One region of the Arthrobacter sp. Y3221160 genome, then DNA from elsewhere that is predicted to be linked to it. Evidence: predicted binding sites of a transcription regulator. Region 1 holds the regulator's gene; each other region holds the start of a gene.

What was found. Region 1 encodes LexA, which represses DNA repair genes until DNA is damaged. Its sites were predicted from a motif close to TCGAACANNTGTTCGA; they were not measured.
Region 2: the regulator LexA is predicted to act here: its motif matches at 3,183-3,198, upstream of AC5RWG_RS03210 (HNH endonuclease signature motif containing protein).
Region 3: the regulator LexA is predicted to act here: its motif matches at 2,084-2,099, upstream of AC5RWG_RS06855 (HNH endonuclease signature motif containing protein).
Region 4: the regulator LexA is predicted to act here: its motif matches at 1,794-1,809, upstream of ruvA (Holliday junction branch migration protein RuvA).

The regions. Positions count from the first base shown of each region.
Region 1 covers NZ_JBNHHU010000002.1:30,210-35,367, reverse strand. The annotation lists gene hflX (GTPase HflX) at 1-314, shown strand, start outside; gene AC5RWG_RS13170 (ATP-dependent DNA helicase) at 307-2,346, shown strand; gene lexA (transcriptional repressor LexA) at 2,458-3,207, opposite strand; gene AC5RWG_RS13160 (LysM peptidoglycan-binding domain-containing protein) at 3,504-3,857, shown strand; gene AC5RWG_RS13155 (histidinol-phosphate transaminase) at 3,930-5,039, shown strand; gene hisB (imidazoleglycerol-phosphate dehydratase HisB) at 5,094-5,158, shown strand, end outside.
Region 2 covers NZ_JBNHHU010000001.1:697,275-702,432, reverse strand. The annotation lists gene AC5RWG_RS03225 (MFS transporter) at 1-918, opposite strand, end outside; gene AC5RWG_RS03220 (ammonium transporter) at 1,190-2,494, shown strand; gene AC5RWG_RS03215 (P-II family nitrogen regulator) at 2,491-2,829, shown strand; gene AC5RWG_RS03210 (HNH endonuclease signature motif containing protein) at 3,229-5,085, shown strand; gene AC5RWG_RS03205 (glucose-6-phosphate dehydrogenase) at 5,128-5,158, opposite strand, start outside.
Region 3 covers NZ_JBNHHU010000001.1:1,481,507-1,486,664, reverse strand. The annotation lists gene AC5RWG_RS06860 (hypothetical protein) at 1-24, opposite strand, end outside; gene AC5RWG_RS06855 (HNH endonuclease signature motif containing protein) at 254-2,053, opposite strand; gene asd (aspartate-semialdehyde dehydrogenase) at 2,459-3,604, opposite strand; gene AC5RWG_RS06845 (dihydrofolate reductase) at 3,831-4,445, opposite strand; gene AC5RWG_RS06840 (thymidylate synthase) at 4,442-5,158, opposite strand, start outside.
Region 4 covers NZ_JBNHHU010000001.1:502,350-507,507, reverse strand. The annotation lists gene pdxT (pyridoxal 5'-phosphate synthase glutaminase subunit PdxT) at 1-368, shown strand, start outside; gene AC5RWG_RS02350 (YebC/PmpR family DNA-binding transcriptional regulator) at 371-1,126, shown strand; gene ruvC (crossover junction endodeoxyribonuclease RuvC) at 1,153-1,713, shown strand; gene ruvA (Holliday junction branch migration protein RuvA) at 1,878-2,513, shown strand; gene ruvB (Holliday junction branch migration DNA helicase RuvB) at 2,515-3,600, shown strand; gene yajC (preprotein translocase subunit YajC) at 3,743-4,186, shown strand; gene secD (protein translocase subunit SecD) at 4,298-5,158, shown strand, end outside.

The sequences.
Region 1 (5,158 bases):
TGAACAAGGCCGATGCCGCCGATCCGTTCGTGGTCGAGCGACTGCGCCAGCGTGAACCGCGGCACGTCGTGGTCTCGGCGCGGACCGGGCAGGGCATCGATGAGCTGCTTCGGCTCGTCAGCGAGACGATCCCGCGGCCGAGTGTGAAGCTGCAGCTGCTGGTGCCCTACGACCGCGGCGAAGTGATTAGCCGCCTGCACAACGAAGACGCCGAGATCCTCTCCATGGAGCATGGCGGGGACGGCACGCGGCTCGACGTGATGGTGCGCGAGGGCCTGGCATCGGAGCTGGAACAGTTCCTGCGGCATGACTGACCTCCAGGTTCCCGCCGGTGAGGCGCTGCGGCTGCTTGACGTCGCCGTACAGGAGATGGGCGGGCAGCACCGTGCCGGCCAGCACGAGATGGCGGCGAAAGTAGCCGAGGCCTTCGAGCGCCGGCAACACCTGCTGGTGCAGGCGGGCACAGGCACCGGCAAGTCGCTGGCCTACTTGGTGCCGCTCATGGTCCAGGCGCTGGAGGGGGAGAAGCCGGCGATCGTCTCCACCGCAACGTTGGCGCTGCAATCGCAGATCGTCAAGCGGGATCTGCCCCGGCTGTTGGAGGCCGTCGCCGACGAGCTGCCCAGGCCGCTGGACGTCGCTTTGCTCAAGGGCAGGAACAATTACCTCTGCCTGCACAAGCTCGCGGGCGGCTTTCCGGACGAGGACGCGCCGGCGGCACTGTTCAGCCTCGGCGAGGACGCGGTTCCGCATCCTGCTCCGGCCGGCGCAGCGTCGGCTTCCGGCGCCTCGGGCGCGCTGGGCAAGGAAGTCGTGCGCCTGCGCGAGTGGGCGCAGGAGACCGACACCGGGGATCGGGATGAACTGGTGCCCGGTGTCAGCGACCGGGCCTGGCGGCAGGTCTCCGTCGGGTCCATGGAGTGCCTGGGCGCCCAGAAGTGTCCCCTGGCCGCCGAGTGCTTCAGCGAACTGGCACGGGGCCGCGCGGCAGAGGCAGACATCGTGATCACGAACCACGCCATGCTGGCCATCAACGCCTTCGAGGGCGTCGCGGTACTCCCGGACTATGACGTGGTGGTCATCGACGAGGCCCATGAGCTGCAGGACCGCGTCACCAGCGCCGTCGCGGGGCAACTCTCCGCCGCCATGGTGCGTACCGCCGCCTCGACGGCGCGCAAACACACGGGGATCAGCGTGGAGCCTTTGAACTCCGCCGCCGACGCGCTGGAGGACGTCCTGCAGTCGGTGCCCACCGGCCTGCTGGCGGCCGGCCTCCGCGAGGAGCATGAGCTGGTTCTCGCGCAGGTACGGGAAGCGGCCCGCGCGGCGCTCTCCGACTCCAAGCCCGAGGGTGCGGGGGCAGCGGACGGCGGACGGCAGATGGCGCGCTCACGGCTCGCGGCCGTGCTGGAACTGGCCGAACGGCTGCTGTCCGCTCCGGACTCCCGGGAGGTCATCTGGGCGACCCGTCCCAGCACCTATGGCGAAACCGGCGACTACGCCGCCAATGACGACCAGCCGGCAACGTTGAACATAGCGCCGCTCTCGGTGGCGTCCCGGCTGCGTGAGGGCTTGTTCGACGACCATACCGTTGTGCTGACATCGGCGACGTTGTCGGTCGGGGGGACCTTCGATGCCGTCGCCGGGTCGCTCGGACTGCTCGGAGCCGGCGCGCCCGCCTATTCCAGCGTGGACGTGGGCAGCCCCTTCGATTACCCCAGGCAGGGCGTGCTCTACGTGGCGTCGCATCTGCCGAAGCCGGGCCGGGGCACCAGCCCGGAACAGCTCGATGAACTCGAGGAGCTGCTGCTGGCCTCGCGCGGCGGCGCCCTGGGCCTGTTCTCCTCGCGGCGTGCGGCAGAAGAAGCCGCGGCCGAGATGCGCGGGCGCACCGACCTGACCATCCTGTGCCAGGGCGAATCGTCGATGGGCGCGCTGGTCCGCCAATTCGCCGAAGAGCCCGACACCTGCCTGTTCGGCACCATGACGCTCTGGCAGGGCGTCGACGTTCCCGGTTCCGCGTGCCGGCTCGTGGTCATCGACCGGATTCCGTTCCCCCGGCCGGATGACCCGCTCACGACTGCCCGAACCCGGTCCGTGGCGCAGTCCGGGGGAAACGGTTTCATGACGGTCTCGGCGACCCATGCGGCCGTGCGGCTGGCCCAGGGAGCCGGCAGGCTGATCCGCGCGTCAAACGACCGTGGAGTGGTGGCCGTGTTGGACTCCCGGCTGGCGACGGCGCGCTACGGGAGTTTCCTCCGCAGCGCCCTGCCGCCCTTCTGGAGTACCAAGGACGGCGCCACGGCCCGCCAGGTCTTGGAAAGGCTGGCTACGGCCTCAGCCTGAACGGGTTGGGGGCACGCCCGTTCCGGAGCGAGCGGGGCCCTGCGCGGGGACCGCCCGTGCGGGCAGGGGATCCCGGGGTGGCTGCAGCGCGGACCGGGGAGACCGGGCGCGTCAGAGGGCCCGCATCACCGAGACAACCTTGCCCATGATGGTTGCGTGGTCGCCAAGAATCGGTTCGTACTGGGTATTCTGCGGCAACAGCCAGGTGTGGCCGTCGCGCTGCCGGAAGGTCTTGACCGTTGCTTCGTCGTCGAGCAGCGCCGCCACGATGTCGCCGTTCTCGGCCGTGTGCTGCTGGCGGACCACGACCCAGTCGCCGTCACAGATGGCCGCATCGATCATGGAATCGCCCGAGACCCTGAGCATGAACAACTCGCCGTGTCCCACCAGTTGCCGCGGCAGGGGCATGACGTCCTCGACCGCCTGGTCCGCCAGGATCGGCCCGCCCGCTGCGATCCTTCCCACCAGCGGCACCATCGCCGTGTCGGATGACGTGGTCAGCTCGGATACGGCGACGCCGCTGGAGCTGCGCAGCTGTTGCGGTTCATCGACTCCGACGATTTCCACACCCCCGTGCTCGAGTGTCAGCGGGGTCAGGATTTCCATGGCACGGGGACGCTTGGGGTCGCGCCTGATGTAGCCCATCTTCTCCAGTTGGGCCAACTGGTGCGTGACGCTGGACAGGCTTGCCAGACCGACCGTGTCACCGATCTCGCGCATGGACGGAGGGTATCCGTGGGACATGACGGAGCGCTGGATGGTTTCCAGGATCTTCTTCTGCCTCGGCGTCAGGCTGCGCCCCACTTTGACGGGCCGGCCGCGTCGCTTCGCTCCGGCAGTGGTGGTGGTCTCTTCCGACATGTCCGGCCCCGGTCTCCCCGTAGTGGTCCCTGCGCCGGCGCCGTAGCGGAACCGCACATGGACTGTTGTCTCAACTGTTTTGTCGGTGGCGGCTGATGCACTGCTCTTACTGCCGCCCGACGCTTACAACGCTAGGCGAGGCGGTAGCGAATTTCAAACATTTGTTCGACTGAGTCTCGACAATGTTCGATCACCAGTGCTAAAACTGTAGAAGACGTATTCGAAGATACGTTCGAATACCGTTGCAAGACGATCGAAACCAGCCGAAATAGATCGAATATCGGAAAGGTGGCACCATGTCCGCCCAGCTCGCACCGCAGCCCGCCGGCCTTCGTACCAGCACAGGCCTGCGGCTGACCCGCCGCGGCCGTTTGTTGCTGATCGGCCTGCCGCTGATGCTCGCCGCGGCCGCAGCCCTGACCCTGATCGGTTTCTTCACTGCTCCGGCAATGGCCGCCGCCGGGGGGCTGGGGCCGGGGCCGGCGGCGACCGTCACGGTCGGCAGCGGCCAGTCACTGTGGGACATAGCAGTGCAGTCCGCGCCGGACCGCAACCCCCACGATGTCATTTTCGAGATCGCGCAATTGAACGGCCTGCAGGGGGACATCGTCCACGCCGGGCAGCAGCTGCTGGTCCCGTCCGCGCGCTGAGGCAGCCGTAATATGAGCTGCTTCGGCCCGCCCGATTCCTGCCCCGGGCGGGCCGAAGCTTAAACTGGACCGGTGAGTGAGCAGTTAGAACGCCTGAACCGCCTGCCGTTGCGGGAAAATCTCCGGGGCCTGGAGCCCTATGGTGCGCCCCAGCTGGAGGTTCCCGTCCTCCTGAACGTCAACGAAAACACCCATGGCCTGCCCGATGCTGTCCGTCAGGCCATCGTCTCGGCCGTCAGCGAGGCTGCCGCGGGTCTGAACCGGTATCCGGATCGCGAGTTCACGAAGTTGAGGACGGCGCTGGCCCGCTACTTGGGGCACGGCCTCACCGCAGAGAACATTTGGGCCGCCAACGGATCGAACGAGGTCCTGCAGCAAATCCTCCAGGCCTTCGGCGGCCCCGGCCGCACCCTGCTGAGCTTCCCGCCCACCTATTCCATGTACCCGCTGCTGGCCAGCGGGACGGACACGGATTATGTGGCCGTTCCGCGGGGGGCAGACTTCACGTTGTCCCCGGACGCTGCCGCCGCCGCCGTGGCCGACTCCGGGGCAAACGTGGTCGTTCTTTGCTCCCCGAACAACCCGACGGGCACCGCCCTGGGTCTTGAGGTCGTGGAGGCGGCGTATGAAGCGGGGGAGGCCTCCAAGGCCATCGTGATCGTGGACGAGGCCTACGCCGAGTTCGCCCACGCCGGAACGCCGAGCGCGCTGACGCTGTTGCCGGGACGGGAGCGGCTCATCGTTTCCCGCACCATGAGCAAGGCCTTCGCGCTGGCAGGCGCCAGGGTCGGGTACCTCGCCGCCGCACCGCAGATTACCGATGCGCTGCGCCTGGTCCGCCTGCCCTACCACCTGTCCGCCGTCACGCAGGCAACGGCCCTGGCCGCCTTGGAACACGCCGATGCGCTGCTGGCCAACGTCGAAGACATCAAGGCGCAGCGGGACCGCATTGTCGACGGGCTGGCCGAGCTGGGACTCGACCCGGCGCCGTCCGACTCAAACTTCGTGTTTTTCGGCGGGTTGGAGGACCCCCGCTCGGTGTGGCAGGGACTGCTGGAAGCCGGCGTTCTGATCCGCGACGTCGGGATCCCGGGCCATCTGCGGGTAACCGCCGGCACTGAGGCCGAGACCACAGCCTTCCTCGACGGCATCAAGGCCCTCGTGGCGAGCCCCGTCTCCTAAACTAGTAAGAGCGAACCGGCTCGCGCCGGTCGACCAATTCGTCAAAGGACTCCCATGACCGTGGAAACCACCACCGGACGTACCGCACGCCTCGAACGCATTACCAGCGAGTCGTCCGT
Region 2 (5,158 bases), on a different contig from region 1:
GGCCACGGTCAGCCCGGCGACCACCAGGGGGCGGCGTCCGGCGGTGTCCGAGAGGCGGCCGGAGAAGGTCAGCGCCAGCGCGTTGCCGACCGCGAAGACGGCCAACGCCAGCCCGGCGGTCTCCGGGCCAGCGCCCAGCACAGCCGCGGCGAAGAGCGGAATCAGCGCCATGCGGACCCCGAACGTGGCCCAGCCGTTGGCGAAGGCGGACACGACGGCGGCCCGGTACCCCGGGTCCGAGAGCGCCTCGCGCAGATCCATCGCCTCGGGAGCCGGAGCGTCGTTGGCCGTGCGGGCGGCGGGTTTCTTGAGCATGACGGCGACGACGGCGGCCGCCACGAGCAGCGCGAGGGCATAGACCACGAACGGCATCCGCAGCCCGAATCCTGCCAGCAGGCCGCCGGCCACCGGGCCGAGGATGCCGCCCATCAGGAACGTGCCGGCATACAGGCTGGAAACCCGGCCGCGGCCGTCCGGCGGGGCCAGCCGCAGGATCAGCGCCATGGCCGACACCGTGAACATGGTGGAGCCGAGGCCGCCCAGGCCCCGGAAGATGAGCAGCTGCCAGTAGTCCTGCGCCAGCGCGCAGGCGCCGGTCGAAGCGGCGACTATCAGCAGCCCGGTCAGGTAGACCCGGCGTTCACCCCAGCGGCCCACCAGGGCGCCGCCCGCCGGCGCGAAGACCAGCCGGGCGAGGGCGAACACGCTGACGATGATGCTGGCAGCCGCGACACCGACGTCGAAACTCGCGGCGAACTGAGGCAGGACCGGAGCCACCAGTCCGTATCCCAGCGCGATGACGAAGGCAGCGGCAACGAGGACCTTGATGTCGCGCGGAATCGGAGTGGGTGCCGGCTTGCCCGGTCGCTGGTGGCCGGACAGGCGAAACTGACGCGCCGTGCGGCGGAAAACTGGCATGCCAACCAGCGTAGCCCGACCCGCGCGCCGGCTCGGTGTCAACGCCGGGCCGCGCACCGCCGTCGTCCTCTATGCCACTCTGTGCCGCCGCTCTGTGCCGCTCTCGGTGCCGCGCGAAACACTGCCGAAACACGCCGGTTGCACCGGTTTTACCTGCGCGGGCTTCTTGTAACGCGGCCGCAATGAAGCATCTTGCTGGCCGAAACACGCCGTCGTCAGTCTTGGTTCATCGGTGGGAAATTACCCGCCAACGAACGAGGGGACGTGAAACATGGATCTGTCGGCAGGTCACGTCTGGGTAATGATTTCGGCGGCCTTGGTGCTGCTCATGACGCCGGGACTGGCATTCTTCTACGGCGGGATGACGCGGGCCAAATCGGCCCTGAACATGATGATGATGAGCTTTTCCGCCGTCGCGCTGGTGGCGGTGGTCTGGGTGCTGTGGGGTTACTCGATGAGCGGGGGCGAGGGCGTGGCCCAGCTCTTCGGCAATCCGTTCGCCGCGTTCGGCCTGGAAGGGCTGCTTGGCACCCCTGACCTGATCAGCGCCGGGTACGGTGCCACGTTCGCGATCATCACGGTGGCACTCATCTCCGGCGCCATCGCCGACCGGGCAAAATTCAGCGCCTGGGCGGTCTTCGTGCCGGTCTGGGTCACGCTGGTTTACTGCCCGCTGGCCTTCATGGTCTGGGGCGGCGGCTTGCTGGGGGCGGAGGGAGCCATCGGCGCCTGGGCCGGGGAGGCGATCGATTTCGCCGGCGGCACGGTGGTGCACATCAATGCCGGTGTAGCGGGCCTGGTCCTGGCCCTGATTCTGGGCAAGCGCAGAGGCTTCGGCAAGGACCCTGCACAGCGCCCGCACAACATCCCGCTGGTGATGATCGGCGCAGCGATGCTGTGGTTCGGCTGGTTTGGATTCAACGGGGGAGCGGCGGGCACGGCGGAGGAAGCCGGGCTGATCTGGGTCAACACCATGGCCGCCCCGGCAGCCGCCATCGTGGGCTGGCTGGTGACCGAGCGCCTTCGCGACGGCCGTCCCACGTCCCTCGGGGCGGCCTCGGGTGTGGTCGCGGGTCTGGTGGCCATCACCCCGGCCTGCGCCAACGTATCCCCCCTGGGGGCGGTGGGTCTGGGCCTGGTGGCGGGCGTGCTGGCCGCGCTGGCGGTGGGGTTGAAGTACAGGCTGGGCTACGACGACTCGCTGGATGTGGTGGGCGTCCACCTGGTTGCCGGCCTGGTCGGAACGCTGGCCCTGGGCTTCATCGCCCTTCCGGTCGAGGGTGCAGGCGGTGGTCTCTTCTACGGCGGCGGCGTCGCCCAACTGGGGGCGCAGGCCGTGGCGGCGCTGGTCTCCATGGTGTTCTCTGGCGTGCTGACCCTGATCATCGGCTTGGCGATCCACAAGACCCTTGGCTTCCGGGTGACTGCAGAGGATGAGGTCACCGGCGTGGACCTCGCCCAGCACGCCGAATCCGCCTACGAATTCGGCGGCCTGGGCACCGGCGGAACATTCATCCCGCACCCGGCAACCGACCCCAGCGCCCGCAGCACGATCAAGGAAGAGGTCAACGCATGAAACTGGTTACCGCAATCATCCGGCCGGAAAAGCTGGAGGCAGTCCGCAACAGCTTGGAAAGCTACGGGGTCCAAGGGCTGACCGTCAGTGAGGCCAGCGGGTACGGGCGGCAGCGCGGCCACACGGAGGTCTACCGCGGCGCCGAGTACACGGTGGACCTGCTGCCCAAGGTCCGCGTCGAGGTGCTGGTGGCGGACGATTTGGCCGACGACATCGTCGACGTCCTCGTGGCCACCGCCAACACCGGCCGCGCGGGCGACGGCAAGGTCTGGCTGGTGGATGTGCAGGAAGCGGTCCGCGTCCGAACGGGCGAACGCGGCGAGGCTGCCATCTAGGACTGGAACCTTCGGTTCCCTGGCCCGGTTGTTCCGGCCGCCCCTGCGGCGTCCGGAGCAACCGGGTCTTCCTGTGCGCGGGTGCACTCGCGGTGTCTGCGGCGGCCCGGAAACCGCGGCGGTGCCGCGGTTTCGTCGCATGACGGTGGGCTGGTTTCCCCTCGAGACGCACCCGTCGGCTTCGCGTTTAGCCGTTAGCCTGCTGAGTTGTCCTACACAGGGAAGGACGGTTCCCCGTTCAGCCATTGGCTGGCTGAGTTGTCCTACACAGGGAATGACGGTTTCCCGTTCAGCCATTCGCCGGCTGAGTTGTCCTACACAGGCAGGTGTCGGGGGCAGGTTATGCACTTTCCTCGAAGACCCGTTCTACCCGGGGCGTGGGCTGCGTAGCGTTGAAGTATGGCAGCGGAACCGTTGGACGAGGCACAGGAGCCGGAGGAATCCTCCGGCTCCCCTGCCGCGTCCGACGACGGTGCCGGGCCCGACGACGGTGCCGCGCCCGACAATGGTGCCGCCGAACCGGTACCGGTCCCGCGGGGGTGGGCGGACGACTGGCAGGAGCTGGGACCGGCGGAACTGGCAGGCCTGCTCGCCGGCACCGACCCCGCGGCCCTGGACGACTGGTCGACCCTCGACTACCTCCAGGCGGTGCGCAAACACGAGGCCTGGACCCAGTCCCGCAGGCTGCGGGCCCTGCACCGCCTGGCCGTGCTCCGCCCGGCAACCGGGCCCGACGCCGGGGCACCGGACGGGATCTGCCGGCACGCCGCCGCCGAGCTGGCACCCATCCTGGCCGTGCCCCGCCAACGCGCGGCAGCGGAACTGGCCGACGCACACCAGATCGCCACCTGCCTGCCCGCCACCCTCGCGGCCCTGGACAACGGCGACCTCGACCTGCCCCGCGCCACCGCCATCGCCCGCAAAGGCGCCGGCCTGCCGCCCGAGGCCCTGGCCGGCTACGAAGCCCGCGTTGTTCCCGGCGCCGGGACCATCACCCTGGAATCCGTGCAGGCCCGGGCCCGCACAGTCCGCGACCGGCTGCACCCCGAACCCCTCGAGACCCGGCACCGGGCCGCGATGGAACGCCGCACCGTCCACTACCAGCCCCAGGACGACGGGATGGCCGAACTCTACATCCGCACCAGCGCCGACAAAGCCCTGCTCGCCTACAACCTGATGCAGGCCCACGCCCGCAAACTCCAAACCGTCGACGAAACCCGCACCCTGGGCCAACTCCGCGCCGACGTGTTCACCGACATGCTCCTGCGCTACCCCGGCCACGCCTACCAGCCCGCCACAACCAGAGGAACCGCCGCCGACGAAACAGCCGCCGGAACCGCCGCCGGCGACACAGCCGCCACCCAGACGGCCACCGACAACTGCGGAACAGCGGCCACCCAAGCATCAGCCGGACCGAGAGCAGCAAGCCGTTCCGGAACTGCTGCCGGATCCGGGACCGTGCTCGGCTCTGTAACGAACGCAACGGCAATGACAACGGCAGCCGCTCCACCTGGCGCCCCCGAGAAAACCGGCCCAGAAATCCCGGACGCGGACGTTGCGGCGTGCACCGCCCGAAACACGGCAGCCGGAGGGACGGCAGGGCAGGGTCCCTGCACCTGCGGGGGCGGGAACGTGACCGCCTCCGTCGCCGTCACCGCGCCCCTGCACACCCTGCTCCGGCTCGCCGAAGACCCCGGCGACCTCACCGGCTACGGGCCGATCCCGCCGGGCATGACCCGCGACCTTGCCGCGCTCGCCAAATCCTGGTTGATCGTGCTCACCGATGACTATGGCAAGGCAGCCGCCGTCGCCAAAGACCTGCGCACCCCGCCCGAATGGCTCAAACGCCTCGTCCGGCTACGCGACCGCCACTGCCGCGACTACGGCTGCACCGTCCCCGCCGACCACTGCGACATCGACCACACCATCGCCTGGGAAGACGGCGGCACAACAGTCATGGAAAATCTCAGCGCCAGATGCAAACCCGGGCACAAAACCAAACACCACGGCGGCGGAACCGTCACCCAAGACCCCGACGGGACCCTCCACTTCACCACCCGCTCCGGCCACACCCACACCACCAACCCCGACCTAGGCTGGACACTCACGCTCCCCGCAACACCCGGCGCAGAAGAAGCCACGGAAAACGGAGTTAACGGGGCCAAAAGTCCCCGGGACTGTACCCGCGGCGAGGGCGACACCGGCGGCGACGAAGCCAGGGACGGCCCATGGGACAACACCTCGCCACCGTTCTAGACGCCCCGCCACCGTTCCAGGTAATTGGCGGCCTTATTTACGCTAGGGGAGCGGCCTGTCGCTCCGGGAAGTT
Region 3 (5,158 bases), on a different contig from region 1:
GAAGCACTGTTCCAACTGAAGCATCATCCACCATTCTTCTGAGAGGTAGGCAGGGCCGCAGGTCTCCAGGAAGCGCCGAAGGTGAGCCTCCAACCTGAGTGAGCGGTCGAGCTGGATTGGTCTTACCTGACGTTGTTGGACGAAGAACTCCCGTAGCACGTCGTCGACTCGCGCCTTGGGCCTCGCATACCTGGTCACTGTTGAATCCTCTTGCTATGGGTTTCGCTTCATGTCGGTTGGAGCAGTGGGGCGTCTAGAACGGTGGCGGGGTGTTGTCCCATGGGCCGTCCGTGGCTTCGTCGCCATCACCGCTGGTCTCATTCCGCGGACTGTTTGCCCCGTTGGCTCCGTTTTCCGTGGCTTCTTCTGCGCCGGGTGCCGAAGGGAGCGTGAGCGTCCAGCCTTCGTCGGGGGTGGTGGTGTGGGTGTGGCCGGAGCGGGTGGTGAAGTGGAGGGTCCCGTCGCTGTCTTGGCTGACGGTTCCGCCGCCGTGGTGTTTGGTTTTGTGCCCGGGCTTGCACCTGGCACTGAGATTTTCGATGACTGTTTTGCCGCCGTCTTCCCAGGCGATGGTGTGGTCGATGTCGCATTGGTCGGCGGGGACGGTGCAGCCGAAGTCGCGGCAGTGGCGGTCGCGTAGCCGGACGAGGCGTTTGAGCCATTCGGGCGGGTGGCGCAGGTCTTTGGCGACGGCGGCTGCCTTGCCATAGTCATCGGTAAGCACGATCAACCAGGATTTGGCCAGCGCGGCAAGGTCGCGGGTCATGCCCGGCGGGATCGGCCCGTAGCCGGTGAGGTCGCCGGGTTCTTCTGCGAGCCGGAGCAGGGTGTGCAGGGGCGCGGTCACTGCGACGGAGGCGGTCACGTTCCCACCCCCGCAGGTACAAGGCCCCTGCCCTGCCGTCCCTCCGGCTGCCGTGTTTCGGGCGGTGCACGCCGCAACGTCCGCGTCCGGGATTTCTGGGCCGGTTTTCTCGGGGGCGCCAGGTGGAGCGGCTGCCGTTGTCATTGCCGTTGCGTTCGTTACAGAGCCGAGCACGGTCCCGGATCCGGCAGCAGTTCCGGAACGGCTTGCTGCTCTCGGTTCGGCTGATGCTTGGGTGGCCGCTGTTCCGCAGTTGTCGGCGGCGGGTCCGGTGTCTGTGTCTGTGTCTGTGGCGGGCTGGTAGGCGTGGCCGGGGTAGCGCAGGAGCATGTCGGTGAATACGTCGGCGCGGAGTTGGCCCAGGGTGCGGGTTTCGTCCGCGGTTTGGAGTTTGCGGGCGTGGGCCTGCATCAGGTTGTAGGCGAGCAGGGCTTTGTCGGCGCTGGTGCGGATGTAGAGTTCGGCCATCCCGTCGTCCTGGGGCTGGTAGTGGACGGTGCGGCGTTCCATCGCGGCCCGGTGCTGGGTCTCGAGGGGTTCGGGGTGCAGCCGGTCGCGGGCGGTGCGGGCCCGGGTTTGGACGGATTCCAGGGTGATGGTCCCGGCGCCGGGAACAACGCGGGCTTCGTAGCCGGCCAGAACCTCGGGCGGCAGGCCGGCGCCTTTGCGGGCGATGGCGGTGGCGCGGGGCAGGTCGAGGTCGCCGTTGTCGAGGGCGGCGAGGGTGGCGGGCAGGCAGGTGGCGATCTGGTGTGCGTCGGCCAGTTCGGCGGCCGCGCGTTGGCGGGGCACGGCCAGGATGGGTGCGAGCTCGGCGGCGGCGTGCCGGCAGATCCCGTCCGGTGCCCCGGCATCGGCGCCGGTTGCCGGGCGGAGCACGGCCAGGCGGTGCAGGGCCCGCAGCCGGCGGGACTGGGTCCAGGCCTCGTGTTTGCGCACCGCCTGGAGGTAGTCGAGGGTCGACCAATCGTCCAGAGCCGCGGGGTCGGTGCCGGCGAGCAGACCGGCCAGTTCCGCCGGTCCCAGCTCCTGCCAGTCGTCCGCCCACTCCCGCCGCACCGGTACCGGTTCGGCGGAACCATCCTCGGGCACGAAACCATCGTCGGGCGCGGCACCATCGTCGGGCGCGGCAGGGGTGCCGGAGTGATCCTCCGGCTCCTGTGCCTCGTCGAACGGTTCCGCTGCCATACTTCAACGCTACGCAGCCCACGCCCCGGGTAGAACGGGTCTTCGAGGAAAGTGCAAAACCTGCCCCGACAGCTGCCTGTGGAGGACAACTCAGCAAGCGGACGACTGAATGCGGAACCTCCATGCCTGTGCAGGACAAGTCGGAAGGCGAACGATTCGACGCGGAGCCGTCCACTGCCTGTGGAGGACGGCGTCCCCTGCATAGTGTCCTGATGTGGACAGCTCAGGATACGGCGTAGCGGGACTTCCATGGGCAGCCTGCGCCGCCGGAAAAGCGAACTGCCAACAGCGGGAGCCCGTCCCTAAACAGCAGGAGCCCGTCCCCAAAGGGACGGGCTCCTCGTGGCCTCAGGCCACTACGGTTTTCGGCTCGCCAAGCGGCTCCAGCCTTCCTGCCAGCAAGTCCTAGAGGTTGCCGGTCGCGATGCGCAGCATGCGGCGCAACGGTTCCGCCGCGCCCCACAGGAGCTGGTCGCCCACGGTGAAGGCGCTGATGTACTCGGGACCCATTTCCAGCTTGCGAATACGGCCCACCGGGATCTCGAGCGTGCCGCTGGCCGCCACCGGCGTCAGGTGCTCCATGGTGGCTTCCTTGGTATTGGGAACCACGCGGGACCACTCGTTGTCGGCGTCGATGATCCGCTCGATTTCGGCCACCGGCAAATCCTCGGTGAGCTTCAATGTCAGGGCCTGCGAGTGCGACCGCATGGCGCCGATACGGACGCACAGGCCGTCAAACGGGATCCGCTTGTCGTCGCTCAAGCCCAGGATCTTGTTGGTCTCGGCGGGGGCTTTCCATTCTTCCTTGGACTGTCCGTTGCCCAGGTCCTTGTCGATCCACGGGATCACGGAACCGGCCAGCGGCACGCCGAACTGGGAGGCATCCAGTTCGGGGCTGCGCTGCTGGGCCAGGATCTTGCGGTCAATTTCCAGAATGGCGGAGGAGGGCTGCGCCAGTTCGTCGGCCACCGCGGCGTTCAGCGTACCGAACTGGTTCAGCAGTTCGCGCATGTGCCGGGCCCCGCCGCCGGAGGCCGCCTGGTAGGTCATGGACGTTCCCCACTCGACGAGGCCGTTCTTGAACAGGCCGCCCAGGCCCATGAGCATGCAGGAGACGGTGCAGTTGCCGCCGATAAATTCCTTCACGCCCCGCGCCAGGCCGGCGTCGATCACGTCGCGGTTGACCGGGTCCAGCACGATGATGGAGCTGTCCTGCATCCGCAGGGTGGACGCCGCGTCTATCCACAGGCCGTCCCAGCCGGCGTCGCGCAGCTTCGGGTACACCTCGGCGGTGTAGTCGCCGCCCTGCGCCGTCAGGATGATCGGCAGCTTTGCCAGCGTCTCGATGTCGTACGCGTCCTGCAGCTTGCCCGCACCCGCAGCGAAGGACGGGGCGTCGCCGCCGGCGTTCGACGTGGAGAAAAACACGGGGTTGATGAGGTCGAAGTCGCCTTCATCCTGCATACGCTGCATGAGGACGGAGCCGACCATGCCGCGCCAACCGATCAGGCCGACGGACTGGGCAGATGAAGTGGCTGCAGGGGAAGTCATGCATTCCATTTTACGGACCGGGTCAATTTAAGCGCTGTGAGTTACACGAGGTAGGCGCTGCGGGTTACACAAAGTAGGCGCGGCGGCTTACACAAGGTGGCGCTGTGAGTTGCCCAGAGTGGGTGGAGCGCAAGCGTCACAATGACGACGGCGGTGCCGGGAGCCGGCGATTCCCGGCCCGGCCTGTCCGCTCCGGCCGGGCCTACACGTAGGGCCTTAGGCGCTCCTACTCCGGGCCGCGGACCCAGAGCGAGATGCGGTAGCGGGTGCCGTTGGCCGCGGTGTACCAGTCCTCGGTGGGGCTGACGCCCTCGAACTTCCATTCCGGGCCGAGCTGCGGGGCGTACGTGTCCCCGTCCGTCTCCAGGTCGATGACCGTCACCGAGGCCGCGTTGGCGTGCTGCCTGGCGAGGTTGAAGATCTCGCCGCCGCCCAGGATCCAGATTTGGTCGCTGCCCGGGCTGGCCGCCGCCTCCGCCAGCGCGTCTTCGATGGTTTCGACAACGACGGCGCCCGCCGCGGTCAGCTGCCCGCGCAGTTCGGGCCGCCGGCTGACCACAATGTTGGTGCGCCCCGGCAGCGGCCGGTACTTGTCGGGAAAGGACTCCCAGGTCTTGCGTCCCATGATCACCGGATGGTTCAGCGTGGTCCGCTTGAAGTGTGCAAGGTCCTCGGGCAGGTGCCAGGGCATGCCGCCGTCGCGGCCGATGACGCCGTTGCTGGTCTGAGCCCAGATCATGCCGACCACCGGAGCGGAGAGCGACCCGGACCGTCCGGCCCCGAGCACGGCTTCGGCGACGCTGTCCGGGTAGGGGCGCGTGGCTGCGTGGTCGGCACTCATATGGCCACCGGTGCCTTAATGGCCGGGTGGTGCTGGTAGCCGGCCACCTCGAAGTCCTCCAGCGAGTAGTCGAAAATGCTCTCCGGCTTCCGCAGGATGTTGAGCGTGGGGTAGGGGTACGGGGCGCGCGACAGCTGCTCGCGGACCTGGTCCACGTGGTCGTCATAGATGTGCACGTCGCCGCCGGTCCACACGAAGTCGCCCGGCTCCAGGCCCACCTGCTGGGCCAGCATCAGGGTGAGCAGAGCATAGGAGGCGATGTTGAAGGGCACGCCCAGGAACATGTCGGCGCTGCGCTGATACAGCTGGCAGGACAGCCGGCCGTCCGCCACGTAGAACTGGAAGAACGCGTGGCACGGCGGCAAGGCCATGTTCTTGATCTCGGCCACGTTCCACGCGGACACGATGTGCCGGCGCGAATCCGGATTGTTCTTCAGGTCCTCGACCAGCTGGGCGATCTGGTCGATGTGTCCGCCGTCGGGCGTCGGCCAGGACCGCCACTGCACTCCGTAGACCGGGCCGAGCTCGCCGTCGGCGTCCGCCCATTCGTTCCAGATCTTGACCCCGCGCTCCTGCAGCCATTTCACGTTCGAGTCGCCGCGCAGGAACCACAGCAGCTCCAGCGCCACGGACTTAAAGTGCACGCGCTTGGTGGTGATCAGCGGGAACCCCTGGGCCAGGTCGTAACGGAGCTGGCGGCCGAAGACGCTGCG
Region 4 (5,158 bases), on a different contig from region 1:
CGCAGCAGACGCTGGGCGGCCTGGATATAACGGTGCGGCGGAACGCCTTCGGCCGGCAGCGCGAATCGTTCGAGTCCGACCTGGACTTCCGGGGCCTGGAGTTCAGCGCGGCGTCTCCCGGCCAGGACCCGGCGCCGGTCCACGCCGTGTTCATCCGTGCGCCCTGGGTGGAACGCGTGGGCAAGGGCGTGGAGGTCCTGGCTGCCGTTCAGCCGGAGGAGGCCTCCCACACCGACACTTTGCACGGGACAGCTAGAATAGTGGCAGTGCGTTCGCGGCATCTGCTGGCGACATCCTTCCACCCGGAGATTACGGGGGAGCGCCGCATCCACGAACTTTTCATCCGCATCGTCAGAGGAGAGGCGTAAGCATGGCCGGACACTCCAAGTGGGCAACCACCAAGCACAAGAAGGCCGTGATCGACGCCAGGCGTGCCAAGTCGTTCGCGAAGCTGATCAAGAACATTGAGGTAGCGGCGCGCAACGGGGGAGCGGACATGTCCGGCAACCCCGCGCTGGAACTGGCCGTCCAAAAGGCCAAGAAGACCTCGGTTCCTAACGACAACATCGACCGCGCGGTCAAGCGCGGTGCCGGCCTGACCGGCGAAACGGTGGACTACAGCGAAATCATCTACGAGGCCCGCGGGCCGCAGGGCTCCGCTGTGCTGATCGAGTGCCTCACCGACAACAAGAACCGGGCCGCCTCGGAGGTTCGCCTGGCCATCACCCGCAACGGCGGCACCATTGCCGACCCGGGGTCGGTGTCCTACATGTTCTCCCGCAAGGGCGTGGTGTCCCTGCCCAGGAACGAACTCACGGAAGACGACCTTCTGATGGCGGTGCTCGAAGCCGGCGCGGAGGAAGTCAAGGAGCAGGGCGACAACTTCGAGGTCCACGCCGATCCCACGGACCTGCGCGCCGTCGTGGCCGCACTGGAAGAAGCCGGCATCGAATACGAAACCGACGAGATCGAGTTCGTGTCCTCGATGGCCGTGGAGCTCGACGCGGACGCGGCCCGGAAGTTCATGAAGCTGGTGGATGCCCTCGAGGACCTGGACGACGTCCAGAACGTCTACTCCAACGCCGACATCAGCGCGGACGTCCTCGCCGAAATCGAGAACGACTGACACCGGTCCGGCCGTCGGCGCCCGTCATGCGCGTGCTGGGAGTGGACCCGGGCCTGACCCGCTGCGGCCTGGGCGTGGTCGATGTTGAACCGAACCGGCGCTCCTCCCTTGTGGACGTCGGTGTGGTGGGGACCACCCCGGACATGGCGCTGGAGCTGCGCCTGCTGAAGATTGCCGACGCGATCGACGAATGGCTCGACGCGCACACCCCGGACGTGCTCGCCGTCGAACGCGTCTTCAGCCAGACCAATGTCAGTACCGTGATGGGCACCGCGCAGGCATCCGGGGTGGTCATCGCGGCGGCAGCACGCCGCGGGATCGCCGTCGCGCTGCACACGCCCACCGAGGTGAAAGCGGCGGTCACCGGCAACGGGCAGGCGGACAAAGCCGCCGTGACCAAGATGGTGACCCGGATCCTTCGGCTGGACACCCCGCCGCGGCCGGCCGATGCCGCGGACGCCCTGGCGCTGGCCATCACCCATGCCTGGCGCGGCGGAGCTGCGAGACCGGCTGCCGGCGGCGGGATGACGACGGCGCAGCGGCTCTGGGCGGAGGCCGAAGCGAAGGCCAAGCGCACCCGCCGCTGACGTGGGGCCGGCGGCGGCCGCCGGAACCGGTGCCACGGTGTGGCGGTGGCCGGCAATGTCCGTGCTGCCCCGTAAGCTATTCGTAGATATGTTCGGACAATCCGCCGCCGTGCTGCCGGCGGGGCGGACTCCGGGCCGCAGTGCCGGAATTGGGAGTTGAGTTCATGATTAGCTCGTTGCGCGGCGTCGTCGCCCACGTGGGATTGCAATCGGCCGTGATCGACGTCAACGGATTCGGCATGCTCGTCCAGGCGACGCCGCAGACCTTGGGCACGCTGTTCGTGGGGCGGGAGGCCGAACTGGCCACCACCATGATTGTGCGCGAAGACTCCATGACGCTGTTCGGCTTCGAGGACGCAGCGCAACGGGAAGTTTTTGAAACCCTCATCTCGGTCAGCGGGGTCGGCCCGAGGCTGGGCCTGGCGGCGCTGTCGGTGCACTCGCCCGAGGCGCTGAGGGTTGCCGCCGCGGAGGGGGACAGCAAGGCGTTCACCAAGGTTCCGGGTATCGGGCCGAAGCTCGCCGGCCGGATCGTGCTCGAGCTGGCCGGGAAGCTGATCCCCACCGGCGAGCAGGCCCCCCAGCAGAAGGGCGGCTGGAAGGGACAGGTGCAGGAGGCCCTGGCCGGCCTGGGCTGGTCCGAGAAGGACGCCGCCGCGGCGGTGGACACCACCGCCGAGGAAAATCCGGAGGCGGCAGCGGCAGGTAACGTGGGCGACTTGCTGCGGCTAACCCTGCGCAGGCTCGGCCAGGACGGCGCCCGGACCGGCGCGTCCCGGCGGACCGCGGGAGTGAACTAGCGTGGCGGAGGATTCCGAGAACAACCGGCTGGTCGCCAACACGTCGGAAACCGAAGAACGGGCGATCGAATCGGCGCTGCGCCCCAAGAACCTGGACGATTTCGTGGGCCAGGCCCGGGTCCGCCAGCAGCTGTCGCTGGTGCTGGAGGCGTCCCGGATCCGCGAACGGACAGCCGACCATGTCCTGCTGTCCGGCCCGCCCGGACTGGGCAAGACCACGCTGGCCATGATCATCGCCGCGGAAATGAACGCGCCGCTGCGCATCAGCTCCGGACCGGCGATCCAGCACGCGGGCGACCTGGCGGCGATCCTGTCGTCGCTGACCGAAGGGGAGATCTTCTTCCTGGATGAGATCCACCGGATGTCGCGGCCGGCGGAGGAAATGCTCTACATGGCGATGGAGGACTTCCGGGTGGACATCGTGGTGGGCAAGGGCGCCGGCGCCACCGCCATCCCGCTCGACCTGCCGCCGTTCACCCTCGTCGGGGCCACGACGAGGGCCGGGCTGCTGCCGGGGCCGCTGCGCGACCGGTTCGGCTTCACCGGGCACTTGGAGTTCTACGCCGTCGCGGAGCTTGAGCTGGTGCTCCGCCGCTCGGCCATGCTGCTGGACCTCAAGGTCAGTTCGGCCGGTTTCGCCGAGATCGCCGGGCGCTCCCGCGGCACGCCCCGCATCGCCAACCGTCTGCTGCGCCGGGTGCGGGACTGGGCCCTTGTGCACAAGATCGAGGAGATCGATGCGCGTGCGGCAGCGGCGGCGCTCGATATGTACGAAGTCGACGAACGGGGACTGGACCGGCTGGACCGTGCGGTGCTGACCGCCCTGATCACCAAGTTCGGCGGTGGGCCCGTCGGTTTATCCACCCTGGCCATAGCCGTCGGCGAGGAAACCGAGACGGTGGAGACGGTGGCCGAGCCCTACTTGGTCCGCGAAGGGCTGCTCGGCCGGACGCCGCGCGGACGGATCGCCACCGCCGCGGCCTGGCAACACCTGGGGCTGGCGGTGCCGGATCACCTGGCCGCGGGACAGACCGAAGACCTGCTCTCGGAACTGCTGGAGCCGGACACGGATTTCGCCGAAAACTGAAGCTTGACCGTGTCAGGGCGGTCACCGCGTAGAATGGTAGGAACGTGCGGAGTGCGCCGTCCCCCACGGGACGCGGCAGGCTGCGTACACGGTCCGGATTTTCCTACCGGTCCGCTCCAGACTTCTAGGACGGAACTTCCCTGTGTTCGTAAATCTCTTCACCGGCACCACTCCCCAGCAGCAGTCGGGCGGCATCGACGTGATGACCATCGCCCTGTTCGCCGTTTTCGCGCTGTTGATCTTCTTCATGTTCCGCAAGCAAAAGAAGGTCCAGGCGCAGATGCGCGAAAAGGCCGAGCGCATCAAGGAGCAGATGGTGCCGGGTACCGAGGTGATGACTCAGTTCGGCCTCTTCGGCACCGTCGTTTCCCTCGACCCTGACAACAACAAGGTGGTCCTTGAACTGTCGCCGGGCAACACCGCCACCGTGCACACCCAGGCTGTGAACGAAGTCGTCACGCCGGAGGCCCCCGAGGTTCCTGACGACGCCTCGTCCCTCACCGCGGAAAGCGCTACCCGCCCGGAGGAATCCGCCGAGGACACCCTTAAGCGGCTCAACGAAGAGCAGAACAAAGACACCAAGTAGGCCAGCGACGGCTTAGCCGTATAGGCGTGCAGTGGCGGGGCATGCCCCGCCACTTCGCCATGTACCGGCCGGTTCCTCCGGCCGACTGAGCCGATGAGAGAAAGATCTTCCATGGCACGATCCGGTTCCACCAGCATTGCGCGGCGGACACTTATCTGGCTCGGTGTGCTCCTGGCCGCCGGCACCGTCATCCTGGGCAGCGGTGTATTCACCGGCCAGGCAAGCTGGGCGCCCAAGCTGGCGCTCGACCTTGAGGGCGGCACCCAGATGATCCTGGCTCCGCAGGTCCAGGGCGGCGGAGGCGAGATCACCGCCGAGCAGCTCAACCAGGCCGTGGAGATCATCCGCCAGCGCGTCGACGGCTCCGGCGTGGCGGAGGCCGAGATCACCACGCAGTCCGGCCGCAACGTGGTGGTCAGCCTGCCCGGTGTCCCGGACCAGCGGACCCGCGAACTGATCCAGGCGTCAGCCGCCATGGAATTCCGCCCGGTGCTCACCGTTGCACCGGGTTCCGCCGTTCCGGAGGAGGAGCGGACGCCCGAAGCGGACCTTCCGAAACCGGCGGCCGAACCGAAGAACGCCAGCGACCTGAACTGGATCACCCCGGAGCTCTACCAGGAGTTCGAGGCGCTGGAGTGCCTTGACCCGGCCGCGGCCGCAGAGGAGACCGAGCCGGCCGACCCGGCCAAGCCGACGGTCGCCTGCGAACCGGATACCGGCATGAAGTACATCCTGGGCCCGGTGGAGGTGCCCGGCACCGACATCGCCGACTCCAGCTTTGGCCAGGTGCGCGGCACCCAGGGACAGACGCTGAACCAGTGGGCGGTGAACATCGAGTTCAACAGCGAGGGAACCGCAACCTTCAAGGAAGTGACCGAACGGCTGTTCGGGCTCTCCGGCGCCCAGAACCAGTTCGCCATCGTGCTGGACGGCGAGGTGATTTCCGCTCCCACGACCAACGCGGTCATCCCC